One region of the Streptomyces albidicamelliae genome, then DNA from elsewhere that is predicted to be linked to it. Evidence: riboswitches for the same ligand, from Rfam matches in the RefSeq annotation. Region 1 holds a riboswitch; each other region holds the start of a gene.
What was found. A riboswitch is a leader RNA that binds a small molecule or an ion and turns the genes downstream of it on or off. The one in region 1 is predicted to bind cobalamin.
Positions count from the first base shown of each region.

Region 2: linked by a shared signal. The riboswitch ahead of N8I86_RS36160 (Nickel transporter NicT) and the one ahead of N8I86_RS10310 (cobalamin biosynthesis protein) in region 1 are both predicted to bind cobalamin.
Region 3: linked by a shared signal. The riboswitch ahead of N8I86_RS32105 (CbtB domain-containing protein) and the one ahead of N8I86_RS10310 (cobalamin biosynthesis protein) in region 1 are both predicted to bind cobalamin.
Region 4: linked by a shared signal. The riboswitch ahead of N8I86_RS25215 (ribonucleoside-diphosphate reductase subunit alpha) and the one ahead of N8I86_RS10310 (cobalamin biosynthesis protein) in region 1 are both predicted to bind cobalamin.

Region 1 covers NZ_CP106795.1:2,209,915-2,213,476, reverse strand. Annotated here, with positions in the region: gene N8I86_RS10315 (cobyric acid synthase) at 1-1,252, opposite strand, end outside; gene N8I86_RS10310 (cobalamin biosynthesis protein) at 1,249-2,193, opposite strand; cobalamin riboswitch at 2,296-2,436, opposite strand; gene N8I86_RS10305 (hypothetical protein) at 2,581-2,808, opposite strand; gene N8I86_RS10300 (inorganic phosphate transporter) at 2,843-3,562, opposite strand, start outside.
Region 2 covers NZ_CP106795.1:7,999,541-8,003,102, forward strand. Annotated here, with positions in the region: gene N8I86_RS36150 (RNA polymerase sigma factor) at 1-668, shown strand, start outside; gene N8I86_RS36155 (ArsR/SmtB family transcription factor) at 747-1,142, opposite strand; cobalamin riboswitch at 1,222-1,409, shown strand; gene N8I86_RS36160 (Nickel transporter NicT) at 1,437-2,546, shown strand; gene N8I86_RS36165 (hypothetical protein) at 2,690-2,920, shown strand; gene N8I86_RS36170 (heavy metal translocating P-type ATPase) at 2,920-3,562, shown strand, end outside.
Region 3 covers NZ_CP106795.1:7,090,676-7,094,237, forward strand. Annotated here, with positions in the region: gene N8I86_RS32095 (glycoside hydrolase family 65 protein) at 1-1,274, shown strand, start outside; gene N8I86_RS32100 (hypothetical protein) at 1,360-1,839, shown strand; cobalamin riboswitch at 1,945-2,088, shown strand; gene N8I86_RS32105 (CbtB domain-containing protein) at 2,125-2,346, shown strand; gene N8I86_RS32110 (CbtA family protein) at 2,367-3,119, shown strand; gene N8I86_RS32115 (histidine phosphatase family protein) at 3,162-3,562, opposite strand, start outside.
Region 4 covers NZ_CP106795.1:5,490,412-5,493,973, reverse strand. Annotated here, with positions in the region: gene mctP (monocarboxylate uptake permease MctP) at 1-1,404, shown strand, start outside; cobalamin riboswitch at 1,582-1,709, shown strand; gene N8I86_RS25215 (ribonucleoside-diphosphate reductase subunit alpha) at 1,834-3,562, shown strand, end outside.

The DNA.
Region 1 (3,562 bases):
GGCCGACCCGGCAGCCGTCCAGGAAGGGCTCGCCCCCGCCGACGGTGGCCACCCCGTGGTGGATCTCGTATCCCTCGACCGGTTCGCCGAGGGCCTCGCCGACCGGCCGGGTCAGCGTCTTCTCGCGGGCGAACCGCACCCGCACGGGCAGCAGTCCGAGCCCGGCGACCTCCCCGGCGCGCGACTCGACCTCGTCCTCGATGTGCTCACCGAGGATCTGGAAGCCACCGCAGATGCCGAGGACCGGACGTCCCTCGGCCGCCCTCCTGGCGAGGGCCCGCGCGAGCCCGCGCTCCCGCAGCCACTGGAGCGCCCGTACGGTCCCGCGCGTGCCCGGGACCACCACGAGGTCGGCGTCCGCCAGCTCCTCCGGGCGGTCCACGAACCGCACCACGACACCCGGTTCGGCGGCGAGCGCGTCCACGTCGGTGAAGTTGGACATCAGCGGGATCGCGCACACGGCGACCCGCAGCACGTCCTCACCGACCGGGGGCGCGACGGCGGACTCCCGGACCGTGCCGCGCAGCGACACGCGCAGTCCGTCCTCCTCGTCGATGCCGAGGCCGTGCCGGAACGGCAGGACGCCGTAGGTGTGCCGCCCGGTCAGGCCGTGCAGCATGTCCAACCCCGGCTCCAGCAGGCTGACATCGCCCCGGAACTTGTTCACCAGGAACCCGGCGACCAGCTGCTGGTCCTCGGGGGAGAGCAGGGCGACCGTGCCGAAGAAGGAGGCGAAGACGCCCCCGCGGTCGATGTCCCCCACCACCAGCACCGGCAGCCCGGCGCCCCGCGCGACGCCCATGTTGACGATGTCGGTCCGCCGCAGGTTGATCTCGGCCGGGCTTCCCGCCCCCTCACAGATCACCGCGTCATACGTGCCCCGCAACTCGGCCAGGCAGTCCAGCACCGTGCCCAGCAGCCGCTGCTGGCGCCCGCCGTGGTACCCGCGCGCGCTCATCTCGCCCACCGGCCGGCCCAGCAGCACCACCTGGCTGCTCTGCTCGCCGCCCGGCTTCAGCAGCACCGGGTTCATCTGCGCGGTCGGCTCGATCCGGCACGCCTGCGCCTGCATGGCCTGCGCCCGCCCGATCTCCGCACCCTCCCGGGTCACGAAGGAGTTGAGGGACATGTTCTGCGCCTTGAACGGCGCGACCTTCACCCCCTGGCGCACCAGCCACCGGCAGATCCCGGCCGTCACGACGCTCTTGCCGGCGTCGGAGGTGGTGCCGGCGACGAGGAGACCCCCGTTCACTTCCCACGTCCCTTCACGAGTCGGCGCGCGGCGACGGTGACGCCGAGCGCGAGCAGGCCGACGCGGCGGGAGAGCCGTACGGCCCGGTCGATGTCGGTGGCCCGGACGGCGCGCCCGGTCCGGCCGTTGAGCACCGGGCGGTGCTCGACCCGGCCGCCGTAGGACAGCGTCCCGCCCAGGCGGACTCCGAGGGCGCCCGCGAACGAGGCCTCCACGGGCCCGGCGTTGGGGCTCGGGTGCCGGTGCGCGTCGGCCTTCCAGGCACGCAGGGCACCGCGCGGATCGGGGCCGGCCGCGGCGGCGAGTACGGCGGTCAGCCGGGCCCCGGGCCAGCCGGCGAGGTCGTCCAGGCGGGCGGAGGCCCAGCCGTAGCGCCGGAACCGGGGCGACCGGTGACCCACCATCGCGTCCAGGGTGTTGACCGCCCGGAAGCCGAGCAGCCCCGGCACTCCGGCGACGGCACCCCACACCAGGGCGCCCACCACGGCGTCGGACGTGTTCTCGGCGACCGACTCGACCACGGCCCGGGCGATCCCGTCGGCGTCCAGCGCCTGCGGGTCCCGGCCGCACAGATGAGGCAGCCGCGCGCGGGCCGCGTCGACGTCCCCGGTCTCCAGGGCGTGCCCGATGGCCCGGGCCTCCCGGGCGAGCGAAGTCCCGCCGACGACCGACCAGGTGGCGGCGGCGGTCAGCGCGGCCGCGGCGGCGGGGGAGGGGCGTACGGCGCGTGTGGCCAGCGCGCCCAGGGCCACGGCGCCACCGGCGCACACGGCGGTGTGCAGCGTCCCCCAGCCGCGGTGGTCGTGCCACAGCGCGCTCTCCACGGCCCCGGCCGCCCGTCCGAACGCGGCGACGGGATGCCCGCGGCGGGGATCGCCGAGGAGCAGGTCACCGAGAAGGCCGGCGGCGGCGCCGTACGCGTAGGAGCGATCGGCACCCATCGGCTCAGCCGGCCGTGGGCACAGGGGCGGGCCTGGTACTGGTCCTCGATCGGCAGCCGAGCATGGCGATACGTGTCCTCACTCAGGGTGTCCGCGCCCTGGTTCGACTGATCCGGCGGTGAGAGTTCCTGGCTCCCGGGGGTTCTTCCCCGGTCACAGTGGCGGGACCGCGCCGGATTCGCACCGGCTTCCTCTCTTGCCGCCGTACATGGCCTGGGCAGTCCACCACGCGCCCGGAAGGGCCGTCAACTTGCCTTTGACCTGCGTGGGGAGAGTGTGCCGATCCCCACATCGTGGGGCGGGCGAGCATGCCGGAGGCTCCCCTCCCGGGCGGGGAGGGGAGCCTCTGCGGTGCTCGTTCGCGTCCGCCGTGCGGCGGACGCCGGGTCAGGCCTTGGCGACGATGAGATACATGCCGTACGCCACCGCGGCCGCGCAGGCGGCGAAGCAGACGTACGCGCCGGTGACGGCGAGGGCGGCGGAGTCGCCCTGGGCCGCGGCCTGTTCGCGCCGGGCCAGGCCCTTGATACCGAGGGTGAACAGGGCCACCAGGCCCACCGTGACCACGAGGCTGACGCCGAAGACGGAGCCGAGGGCCGCCCAGTCGATCTTCATGGGGATGCTTCCTTCAGTAACCGGGGTGCCGGGGTCAGACGGTGGCGGCCGGCGGCGTAGCCGGGGCGGCGGAGGCGGGGTCGGCGACCCGGCCCGGGCCGGTGGACTGGTGCGGGAAGGCGACGGCCGGGTCCTCGGCGACCGTGCCGGCGGGCGGCGGGATCACGGCGGCGATGGCGGTGGTCACCACGCCGGCCGGCTCCTCGGTCTCGGCGACGACGTTGGTGTGGTCGACGACCTCGCGGCGGGAGAGCTTCCAGATCGCGGCGCTGGCGGAGACCAGGAAGACCGCGACGACGGCGGTGCCCCAGTCACCCAGGTCAGTGACGGACTCGGCGCCCGCGCCGACCAGCGCGGCGGCCGGCAGGGTCAGCGCCCAGGCGACGAACATCCGGGTCGCGGTGGACCAGCGGACCACACCGCCCTTGCGGCCCAGACCCGCGCCCATCACCGAGCCGGAGACGACGTGGGTGGTGGAGAGGGAGAAACCGAGGTGCGAGGAGGCCAGGATGGCGGTCGCGGCGCTGGTCTGGGCGGCGAAGCCCTGGCGCGGCTCCAGGTCGGTCAGGCCCTTGCCCATGGTGCGGATGATGCGCCAGCCGCCGATGTAGGTGCCGAGCGCGATGGCCAGACCCGCGGAGAGGATGACCCAGGTGGGAGGGTTGGAGCCGGGGGAGATGGCACCGCCCGCGATCAGCGCGAGGGTGATGATGCCCATCGTCTTCTGGGCGTCGTTGGTGCCGTGGGCGAGGGA
Region 2 (3,562 bases), 5.8 Mb from region 1:
TCGCCACCGTGCTGCGCGTGCTGTACCTGATCTTCAACGAGGGGTACGGCGGTGATGTGGACCTCGCCGCGGAGGCGATCCGGCTCACCCGGCAGCTCGCGGCCGGGATCGACCACCCGGAGGTGGCGGGGCTGCTCGCGCTGATGCTGCTGCACCATGCCCGGCGGCCCGCCCGGACCCGGCCGGACGGCAGCCTGGTGCCGCTCGCCGAACAGGACCGCGGCCGCTGGGACACGAAGGCGATCGCCGAGGGCATCACCATCCTGCAGGCGGCCCTGTCGAGGGACCGGCTGGGCGAGTTCCAGGCCCAGGCCGCCGTCGCCGCCCTGCACGCGGACGCGCAGCGTGCGCAGGACACGGACTGGGTGCAGATCGTCGAGTGGTACGACGAGTTGGTACGGCTCACGGACAGCCCCGTCGTCCGGCTCAACCGTGCCGTCGCCGTCGGCGAGGCGGACGGCCCGCGGGCCGGGCTCGCCGCGCTGGCGGAGCTGGACGCCTCGCTGCCCCGCCACTCGGCCGTGTCGGCGTACCTGCACGAGCGCGACGGGGACGTGGTGACGGCGGCACGCCTGTACGCCGAAGCGGCTCACAAGGCTCCCAACCTGGCGGAACGCGACCACCTGACGCGGCAGGCCGCCCGGCTCAACGCCCGCATCCGCGACTGAGGGCTCCGGCCGGCACAGGCACCGGCCGGGATCCCGACGACCGCGCCGCGTCACCGGTGCGCAGCCGCGTACGACGCCCTACTCCTCGGACCGGTGGGGCCGTACGCGGCCGTCGCCGGTGCCGGCCGACTTGCAGTGCTCCAGCAGCGCGGCCACCGGGCCGTCGACGAGGTGGTAGCGCACGATCCGGCCGTCCTTGCGGCCCTCGACCACTCCCGCGGCCCGCAGCAGGCGCAGTGCCTGCGAGACGGTCGTGTCGCGCATGCCGGTGGCCACGGCGAGGTCGGAGACGGCGATGGGACCGGCCTCGTGGACGGCGAGCAGCAGGGACAGCCGACCGGGATCGGAGAGCAGGGAGAAGCGGTCGGCCCAGGTGCGCACCCGCTCGGGCTCGCCGACGGCGGCGATGGCGTCACAGACCCGGTGGCCGTCGATGGTGCGCCGCCCGGAACGGTCCGCGGGGACGAGATGCATGCCGCCATCATCGCAGCCCCGGGCGTTCGCCTCCATACCTGAGCAGTTGTGCAATCTTGCAGCTGACGACCCCGGCCTTCTAGGGTGGACGGGCCGTGGTGTTCGGGAAGACCGGTGACAGCCCTCAGGGGCTCAGGCCGGAGCGGCCCTCGCCACTGTGATCGGGGAGTTCCCGCCCCACGTATGCCACTGGCCGCACGGCCGGGAAGGCAGGGGCGGGCGCGTCGACCCGTCAGCCAGGAGACCGGCCACGGCATCACGAAGCTGATCCACGAGGTGCTGGAGCGTGACCGCATGACCGTGTCCCAAGGCGTGCCCGAAACCGACGCCGAACCGTCCTTCCGCTGGCGTCGCGAGGACACCGTCCGCACCGCGGGACTCCTGGCCGTGATCGTGGCACTGCACGTCGTCGCCTTCGGGATCCTCTTCCTGCTGGTGATACCCCGTCACTATGAGGTCGGCACCAAGGCGTTCGGGGTCGGGCTGGGCGTCACCGCGTACACGCTCGGCATGCGGCACGCCTTCGACGCCGACCACATCGCCGCGATCGACAACACCACCCGCAAGCTGATGGCCGACGGCAAACGGCCCGTCTCCGTGGGCTTCTGGTTCGCCCTCGGGCACTCCAGCGTCGTGGTCGCGATGGCCGCCCTGGTCGCCGGCGGTGCGAAGCTCGCCGGCACCCTGATGAACGACGGCTCCCGCACCCACCAGGTCCTGGGCACCGTGGGCACCACGGTCTCGGGGTCCTTCCTGTACCTCATCGCCGCCCTCAACCTCGTGGCGCTGTTCGGCATCCTCCGGGTCTTCCGGGCCATGCGCGCCGGCCAGTACGACGAGGCCGAACTGCAGGCGCACCTCGACTCACGCGGGTTCATGAACCGCGTCCTGGGACGGCTCACCAGGTCCATCCGCCGCCCGGGCCAGATGTTCCCCCTCGGCTTCCTCTTCGGGATCGGCTTCGACACCACGACCGAGGTCCTGCTCCTCGCCCTGGCCGGCAACGGCGCGGCCGCCGGGCTGCCCTGGTACGCGGTGCTGTGCCTGCCCCTGCTGTTCGCCGCGGGCATGAGCCTGTTCGACACCCTCGACGGCACGTTCATGAACTTCGCCTACCAGTGGGCGTTCTCCAACCCCGTCCGCAAGGTGTTCTACAACCTCACGATCACCGGCCTGTCCATCGCCGTCGCGTTCTTCGTCGGCACCATCGAGCTGGTCGGCGTCCTGCACGACAAGCTCGGCCTGAGTGACGGCGTCACCGGCTGGATAGCGGGACTGAACCTGGACAGCGTCGGCTACGTCATCGTCGGTCTGTTCGTGGTGGTCTGGGCGGTGGCCATCGCCTACTGGCGCCTGGCCAGGATCGAGGAACGCTGGAACACCCGCTCCGCGGACACCGGCTGACGTCGAGCCCCGCACGCGTACGCCATGTGGCCTACGCCATCGTCCCGTGCGGGAACTCGGCCACCGATCCGTCCGACTGCTGGAGCGGTACGGCTGCGACCTGCTGCGCCGTACGACGGTTCGAGCGACCAGGAAGGTCGAGCATGGCCGAGTCCCGACACCCCTCCCGCCGCGCGGCCGGGGTTCCCCGCACGCTCCTGCCCCCGCCCAAGCTTTGCGGCTTCCTGTTGCTGCTGGTGCTGGTCTTCTCGGTGTCGTACGCCGTGGGATCGGCCACCGGGCCGGTGGCGCCCGGGATGCGCGGCTCCGGAGGCGGCGGAAGCAGCGGGGGCGGCACGGGTGACATGCCCGGCATGCACGGCGGCGGTGAGTGATGGGGGCCGAGATCCCGGCGCCGCTGGTGGTCACGGATCTGACGGTCAGCGGCATGACGTGTGCCGCGTGCGTCCGCCGGGTGGAGAAGAAGCTGACCGGACTCGACGGGGTCACGGCCACCGTCAACCTCGCCACCGGACGCGCCCGGGTCAGCCATCCGGCGGACGTCCCCGCGGAGGACCTCGTCACGGCGGTCGGACAGGCGGGGTACGAGGCCGCGCTGCCCGAGGCCGCCGTACCGGACGGGCGCGAAGGGACCGACGGCCGCGAGAGGGACGCCGAGGCCGCCGCGCGGCGGGAGCGCGAGCGGCTCGTGGTCACCGCGCTGCTCGCCGTTCCCGTCCTGGTCCTGTCGATGGCGCCCTCCCTGCAGTTCCGGAACTGGCAGTGGCTGTGCTTCGTGCTGGCGGCCCCGGTCGCGGTGTGGAGCGCCTGGCCGTTCCACGTACGGGCCGTGCGCGGACTGCGCCACTCGGCGGCCACCATGGACACCCTCGTGTCGCTGGGTGTGGTGGCGTCCTTCTCCTGGTCGGCGTACGCGCTGTTCCTCGGGGGAGCGGGCGACCCGGGGATGCGGATGCCGTTCAGTCTGCTGCCGTCCGCGTCGGAAGGCCCCGCGCACGTGTACCTCGAAGCCGCGG
Region 3 (3,562 bases), 4.9 Mb from region 1:
TGCGCTACCGCCACCGCCGGCTGGACGCCGCCTGCCACGCCGCCCACGAACTCGGCCGGCGCGGCGCGCGGTATCCCTGGCAGAGCGGCAGCGACGGCCGCGAGGAGACCCAGCAGCTCCACCTCAACCCGCGCTCCGGCCGCTGGCTGCCCGACCACTCCCGGCTCCAGCACCACGTGGGCTCGGCCGTCGCGTACAACGTGTGGCAGTACTGGGAGGCGACCGGCGACCTCGACTTCCTGCACGGCGAGGGCGCCGAGATGCTGCTCCAGATCGCCCGTTTCTGGGCGGACTCCGCCGGCTACGACCCCCACCTCGGCCGGTACCGCATCCGTGGCGTGGTCGGCCCCGACGAGTACCACGACGCCTATCCCGGCGCGAGCCGGCCGGGCCTGGACGACAACGCGTACACCAACGTCACCGCCGCCTGGGTGCTCGACCGCGCGCTGGAGCTGCTGCGCGCCCTGCCCGAGCCACGCCGCCGCGAACTCACCGAGGCCGTCGGCCTGGCCGAGGACGAGCCCGCCCGCTGGGAGGAGGTCTCGCGCACCCTGCACGTCCCCTTCCACGACGGGGTGATCAGCCAGTTCGAGGGGTACGCCGGCCTCGCCGAGCTGGACTGGGACGGCTACCGGAAACGGTACGGCGACATCCGCCGCCTGGACCGGATCCTGGAGGCGGAGGGCGACACCGTCAACCGGTACAAGGCGTCCAAGCAGGCCGACGTGCTGATGCTCGGCTACCTCTTCGCCCCACCCGAACTACGCTCCCTGTTCGACCGGTTGGGCTACCCGCTGGACGAGCGGACCTGGACCGCGACCGTGGACCACTACCTGCACCGCACCAGTCACGGCTCCACCCTCAGCGGCCTGGTCCACGGCTGGATCCTGGCCCGGGCCCGCCGCACCGACGCCTGGGCCTTCGTCCAGGAGGCGCTGCGCGGCGACATCGCCGACCTCCAGGGCGGCACCACCGGGGAGGGCATCCACCTCGGCGCCATGGCCGGCACGCTCGACCTCGTCCAGCGCGGGCTGACCGGCCTGGAGACCCGGGGCGGCGCCCTGCGCCTCGACCCCGTCCCGCTGCCCGAACTCTCCTCCTACGGCTTCGCCATCCGCTACCACGGCCACTGGGGCGTCCACCTGCGCCTGCGCAGCGGCCTGCTGGAGATCGCCGTACCGGCCTCCGGCCGCGGCCCCATCGACCTCCGTCTGCGGGACCTGGCGGTCGGGGTCCGGCCGGGGGAGACGGCCCGGCTCGTGCTTCCGGAGTAGTCCCTCGCCCATGCGTGAAGGAGCCCCGGAACCTGTGGATATCCTCTGCGTATTGTCAGGTCCCTGTAAGGCATGGATCCACCGCATGAGAAGACGAAACCTCTGGGCGACGGCCGTGGCCCCGGCCGTCCTGGTGACGACGGTGCTCACCTGGTGGCTGGTCCGCGATCCCGCCCCGTACGCCCTGAGCGGCGGACCGGCGGTGCACCTCACCGTGCGTCCCGAGAAGTCCCGCTATCCCGAGGCCGGGGAGGTCGCGGACGAGGCCCGGCTGCTCCTCGAGGTGTACGTCCAGCGCCTGAGGGCCGGTGACGCCGACGGCCTGGCCGACCTGGGCGCCCCCTGGTACACCGGACGCGACCGGGCCGCGCGCGACCTGGTCGACCGCTACCGCGCGCACGCCGGCGGAGCGGCCGAGGCGATCGTGCGGGATCCGGCCGTACCGGACCTGGCCGGTGTGGAACTCCGCTTCGGCGACGGCCGGCGGCAGACCCTGGGGATCAGCCGCGACCACGACGACGTGTGGTGGCTGCAACTGGGAGACGGCGACCCCGTGGCGCCATAGGCGCGCCGGACGGAACGGCCGCCCCACGGCTTCCCCCTGAGACCCGGAACTGACGTACCGTCACGAGAGGAAGATCACGACTGTGGACGCGGTCTTGGCCGCGCACGCGTCTCGCGGTACGGTCTGTCCGATATCGACGACGGCGAGACGGAAGCCGGTGGGAATCCGGCACGGTCGCGCCACTGTATGCGGGACACCCCTCGGGGTGGTCCGCCGAGTCAGACCCGTGGCCGTCGTCCTGTGCACCACCGAGATGGGACGCGAACTCCCAGAGGAGGTCCTGCCATGGCGCAGACCGTCGCTCAGCCGACAGCCACCACCCCCGCCGTTCCCGCCACGCTGCCGCTGAAGGCGATAGCACCCTGGGCGGTCTTCTTCGGCGTCCTGATGCTCGTCCTGCTCTACTTCGTCGGCGCCGAACAGGGCGCCACCTCCGTGTTCAACGGCACCGACGTCCACGAGTGGGTGCACGACGCCCGCCACCTGCTCGGCTTCCCCTGCCACTGACGCGAGGGACTCCGCGCACCATGAACTCCGCAACGGTAAGAAACCTTCTCGTGCGGGGCATGCTCGCCGGCCTCGTGGCCGGCGTGCTCGCCCTCGTCGTGGCCTACCTCCTCGGTGAGCCGAGCGTCGACCAGGCGATCGCCTTCGAGGACGCCCACGCGCACGAGCACGAGATGGAAGTCGTCTCCCGCTCCCTGCAGGCCACCGCCGGCCTCGCCACGGGTGTCCTCGTCTACGGGGTCGCCTTCGGCGGCATCGCCGCGCTCGCGTACTCCTTCGCGCTCGGCCGTGTCGGCCGGTTCAGCCCGCGGGCGACCGCGCTGCTGCTGTCCGGCTGCGCGCTGGTCGCCGTGTACGTCGTACCGTTCCTGAAGTACCCGGCCAACCCGCCGTCCGTCGGTCAGCCCGAGACCATCGGCAAGCGGACCACCCTGTTCTTCCTGATGATGGCCCTCAGCGTGCTCCTCGCGGTGGGCGCCACCATCCTCGGCAAGCGTCTCGCGCCCCGTCTGGGCAACTGGTGGGCGACCGTCGCCGCGATGGCCGCCTTCGTCGTGGTCATCGGGCTCGCCTACGCCTTCCTGCCCGCCGTCAACGAACTGCCCGCGCACTTCCCGGCCCGCCTGCTGTGGCGGTTCCGGCTCTCCACCCTGGCCATCCAGACCGTCCTGTGGGCCTCATTCGGCCTGCTCTTCGGCGAGTTGGCCGAGCGGCAGCTGAACCCCCGGCCGGCGAAGGCGTCTTCGGGGCGGACGGTTCCCGCCCCGCACTGACGGTCCCGGAGGCGGCCTCCTGAGCCACGGCGACCGCCCGGCTCAGGGGGCGGCGGCCGCGTCCTGTCCGGTCAGCGGCCGGCCGAGCCGCAGATTCCACCGTCCGGCCCGGCCGCTCAGTTCCGTCGCCGTCAACGGCGGCACGTCCAGCCGCCAGAAGGCGTCCGCGGGCAGACCGAGGACGTGCACGACCGCGGCCCGTACGACCTCCGGCTCGACCACGGCGAGGGTGCGGCCGTCCGTCCCCTGTACGGCGTCCAGCCACCGCCCGACCCGTTCGCACATCTCCCGTACCGACTCGCCACCGTGGGGCGCGGATCCGGCGTCGGTGAGCCAGCGGCCCACGGCCTCCGGTTCGGCGGCCCCCACCTCCTCCAGGGTGCGGCCCCGCCAGCGGCCCGCGTCCAGACCCGCCGGCGCGGAGTCCCGCGCACCGACGAGGC
Region 4 (3,562 bases), 3.3 Mb from region 1:
TACGCGGCGGGCGCGTCCGGCTTCTTCGCGGTGCCGTACACGATCCTGGTGTACCCGCTGATCTTCACCTTCCTGCCGCGCCTGTGGTCCGTCTCGCACAAGCACGGCTACGTGACCACCTCGGACTTCGTGCGCGGCCGGTTCGGCTCGAAGGGCCTGTCGCTGGCGGTGGCGCTCACCGGCATCCTGGCGACGATGCCGTACATCGCGCTGCAGCTCGTGGGCATCCAGGCGGTGCTCGACGTGATGGGCGTCGGCGGCGGCGAGAACACCAACTGGTTCGTGAAGGACCTCCCGCTGCTCATCGCCTTCGGTGTGCTCGCGGCCTACACGTACTCCTCCGGCCTGCGCGCGCCCGCGCTGATCGCGTTCGTCAAGGACGCGCTGATCTACATCGTCATCGCGGTGGCGATCATCTACATCCCGATCAAGCTGGGCGGCTTCGACGACGTCTTCGCCAAGGCGGGCGACGCGTTCAGCCAGGTCAACCCGGCCACCGGCAAACCGCGCGGCGCCCTCGTCCCGCCCGAGGCGGGCCAGTGGACCTACGCCACGCTGGCGCTCGGCTCGGCCCTCGCGCTGTTCATGTACCCGCACTCGATCACCGCGACCCTGTCGTCCAGGAGCCGTGAGGTGATCCGCCGGAACACCACCATCCTGCCGCTGTACTCGCTCATGCTGGGCCTGCTGGCGCTGCTGGGCTTCATGGCGATCGCGGCCGGGGTGAAGGTGACCAACGGGCAGCTGGCGATCCCGCAGCTGTTCGAGGACATGTTCCCGGACTGGTTCGCGGGCGTGGCCTTCGCGGCGATCGGCATCGGCGCGCTCGTGCCGGCGGCCATCATGTCCATCGCGGCGGCCAACCTCTTCACCCGCAACATCTACAAGGACTTCATCAAGCCGGACGCCACGCCCAGGCAGGAGGCCCAGGTCTCCAAGATCGTGTCGCTGCTGGTGAAGGTGGGCGCGCTGGTCTTCGTCCTCACCATGGACAAGACGGTCGCCATCAACTTCCAGCTGCTGGGCGGCATCTGGATCCTGCAGACCTTCCCGGCCCTGGTGGGCGGCCTGTTCACCCGCTGGTTCCACCGCTGGGCGCTGCTGGCCGGCTGGGCGGTCGGCATGGTGTACGGCACGGTCGCCGCGTACGGGGTCGCCTCGCCGACGCAGAAGCACTTCGGCGGCTCCGCGAAGGAGATCCCGGGTATCGGCGAGATCGGGTACATCGGCCTCACCGCGTTCGTCCTGAACGTCGTCGTCACCGTGGTCCTGACCTTCGTCCTGAAGGCCGTGAAGGCCCCCGAGGGCCTCGACCAGACCCGGCCGGAGGACTACACCGCGGACGCGGGCGACCCGGGCGTCCAGGTGGAGCTGCCGCCGGCGACGGCGGGCACCGGTCACTGAGCCGCAGCCGCGCGACGGGCCGCCGGAGGAGATCCGGCGGCCCGTCGCCGTTTCCGCCCGGCGCACCGCAGCCGCCCGGGCCGGAGGCCGGCGACATCACTCTTCTCACCTACCAGTTGACGCTCTGAAACCGACGGCGACACAACATCTGGGGGTGGCGTGCCGGGCGAGCACAAGATGTATGCTCGTGCTCGCTGTCGCCGCAGGGGAATCCGGTGCGAATCCGGAACTGTCCCGCAACGGTGTACTTGCGTGTCTCCGCACGCCTGTTCAGTCCGAGGACCTGCCGCCAGCGCGCCCGGCCGTCCGGTCCGGGTGCTCACAGACGTCCGGGCCTCGCGGAGTGGGCCGGTGGACGCGACGCCGTGCGCGCTCGTGGCTGCCCCCTGCCCTCCGCCAGGCCCTGTGCCGAGCGAGGGAGAGCCCCACGTGACCATCGCGCCAGCCGACCCGGCTTCAGTCAGCGAGCTGAAGACCGACGGTCCCGGTGCCGCGCTGCTGCGGACCCTGACCGAGCTGACCGCCGACCTCCCCGACGCCGACCCCGGCCGGGTCGCCGCCGCCGCGCTGCGCGGCCGGTCCGCTCGGGCCGACGAGGCGGAGTTGCGCGAGCTGGCCACGGAGGCGGCCGCCGGCCTGATCTCCGAGGACCCCGCCTACTCCCGGCTGGCCGCCCGTCTGCTGACCCTCGCCATCCGCGAGGAGGCCGCCTCGCAGGGCGTCACCTCGTTCACCGAGTCCGTGGCCGTGGGGCACCGCGAGGGGCTCATCGCGGACCGGACCGCCGAGTTCGTCCGAGTGCACGCCGAGCGGCTGGACGCGCTGGTCGACCGGGCCGCCGACGACCGCTTCGGCTACTTCGGCCTGCGCACCCTGCACAGCCGCTACCTGCTGCGGCACCCCTTCACCCGCAAGGTCGTCGAGACGCCCCAGCACTTCATGCTGCGGGTCGCCGCCGGCCTGGCCGAGGACGACACCGTCCGCTCGGTGGACGAGGTCGCGGCGCTCTACGGGCTCATGAGCCGCCTCGACTACCTGCCGTCCTCCCCCACCCTGTTCAACTCCGGTACGCGGCACCCGCAGATGTCGTCCTGCTACCTGCTGGACTCCCCGCTGGACGAGCTGGACTCCATCTACGACCGGTACCACCAGGTCGCGCGGCTCTCCAAGCACGCGGGCGGCATCGGTCTGTCGTACTCCCGGATCCGCAGCCGCGGTTCGCTGATCCGCGGCACCAACGGGCACTCCAACGGCATCGTCCCGTTCCTGAAGACCCTGGACGCCTCGGTGGCCGCGGTGAACCAGGGCGGCCGGCGCAAGGGCGCGGCCGCGGTGTACCTGGAGACCTGGCACTCCGACATCGAGGAGTTCCTGGAGCTGCGGGACAACACCGGTGAGGACGCCCGCCGTACGCACAACCTGAACCTGGCGCACTGGATCCCGGACGAGTTCATGCGCCGCGTCAACGCCGACGAGCAGTGGTCGCTGTTCTCCCCGGCGGACGTGCCCGATCTGGTGGACCTGTGGGGCGCGGAGTTCGACGCCGCGTACCGCGCGGCCGAGGCCGCCGGGCTGGCCCGGAAGACCATCCCGGCCCGTGACCTGTACGGCCGCATGATGCGCACGCTGGCGCAGACCGGCAACGGCTGGATGACCTTCAAGGACGCGGCCAACCGCACCGCCAACCAGACGGCCGAGCCGGGCCACGTCGTCCACTCCTCCAACCTCTGCACGGAGATCCTGGAGGTCACGGACGACGGCGAGACCGCGGTCTGCAACCTGGGCTCGGTCAACCTGGGCGCCTTCGTCGCCGACGGCGGCATCGACTGGGAGCGGCTGGACGAGACGGTCCGCACCGCCGTCACCTTCCTCGACCGCGTCGTGGACATCAACTTCTACCCGACCGAGCAGGCGGGCCGCTCCAACGCCAGGTGGCGGCCGGTGGGCCTCGGCGCGATGGGTCTGCAGGACGTCTTCTTCAAGCTGCGGCTGCCCTTCGACTCGCCCGAGGCGAAGGCCCTGTCGACGCGGATCGCCGAGCGCATCATGCTCGCCGCCTACGAGGCGTCCGCCGACCTCGCCGAGCGCAACGGCCCGCTGCCGGCCTGGGAGAAGACCCGTACCGCCCGCGGTGTGCTGCACCCCGACCACTACGGTG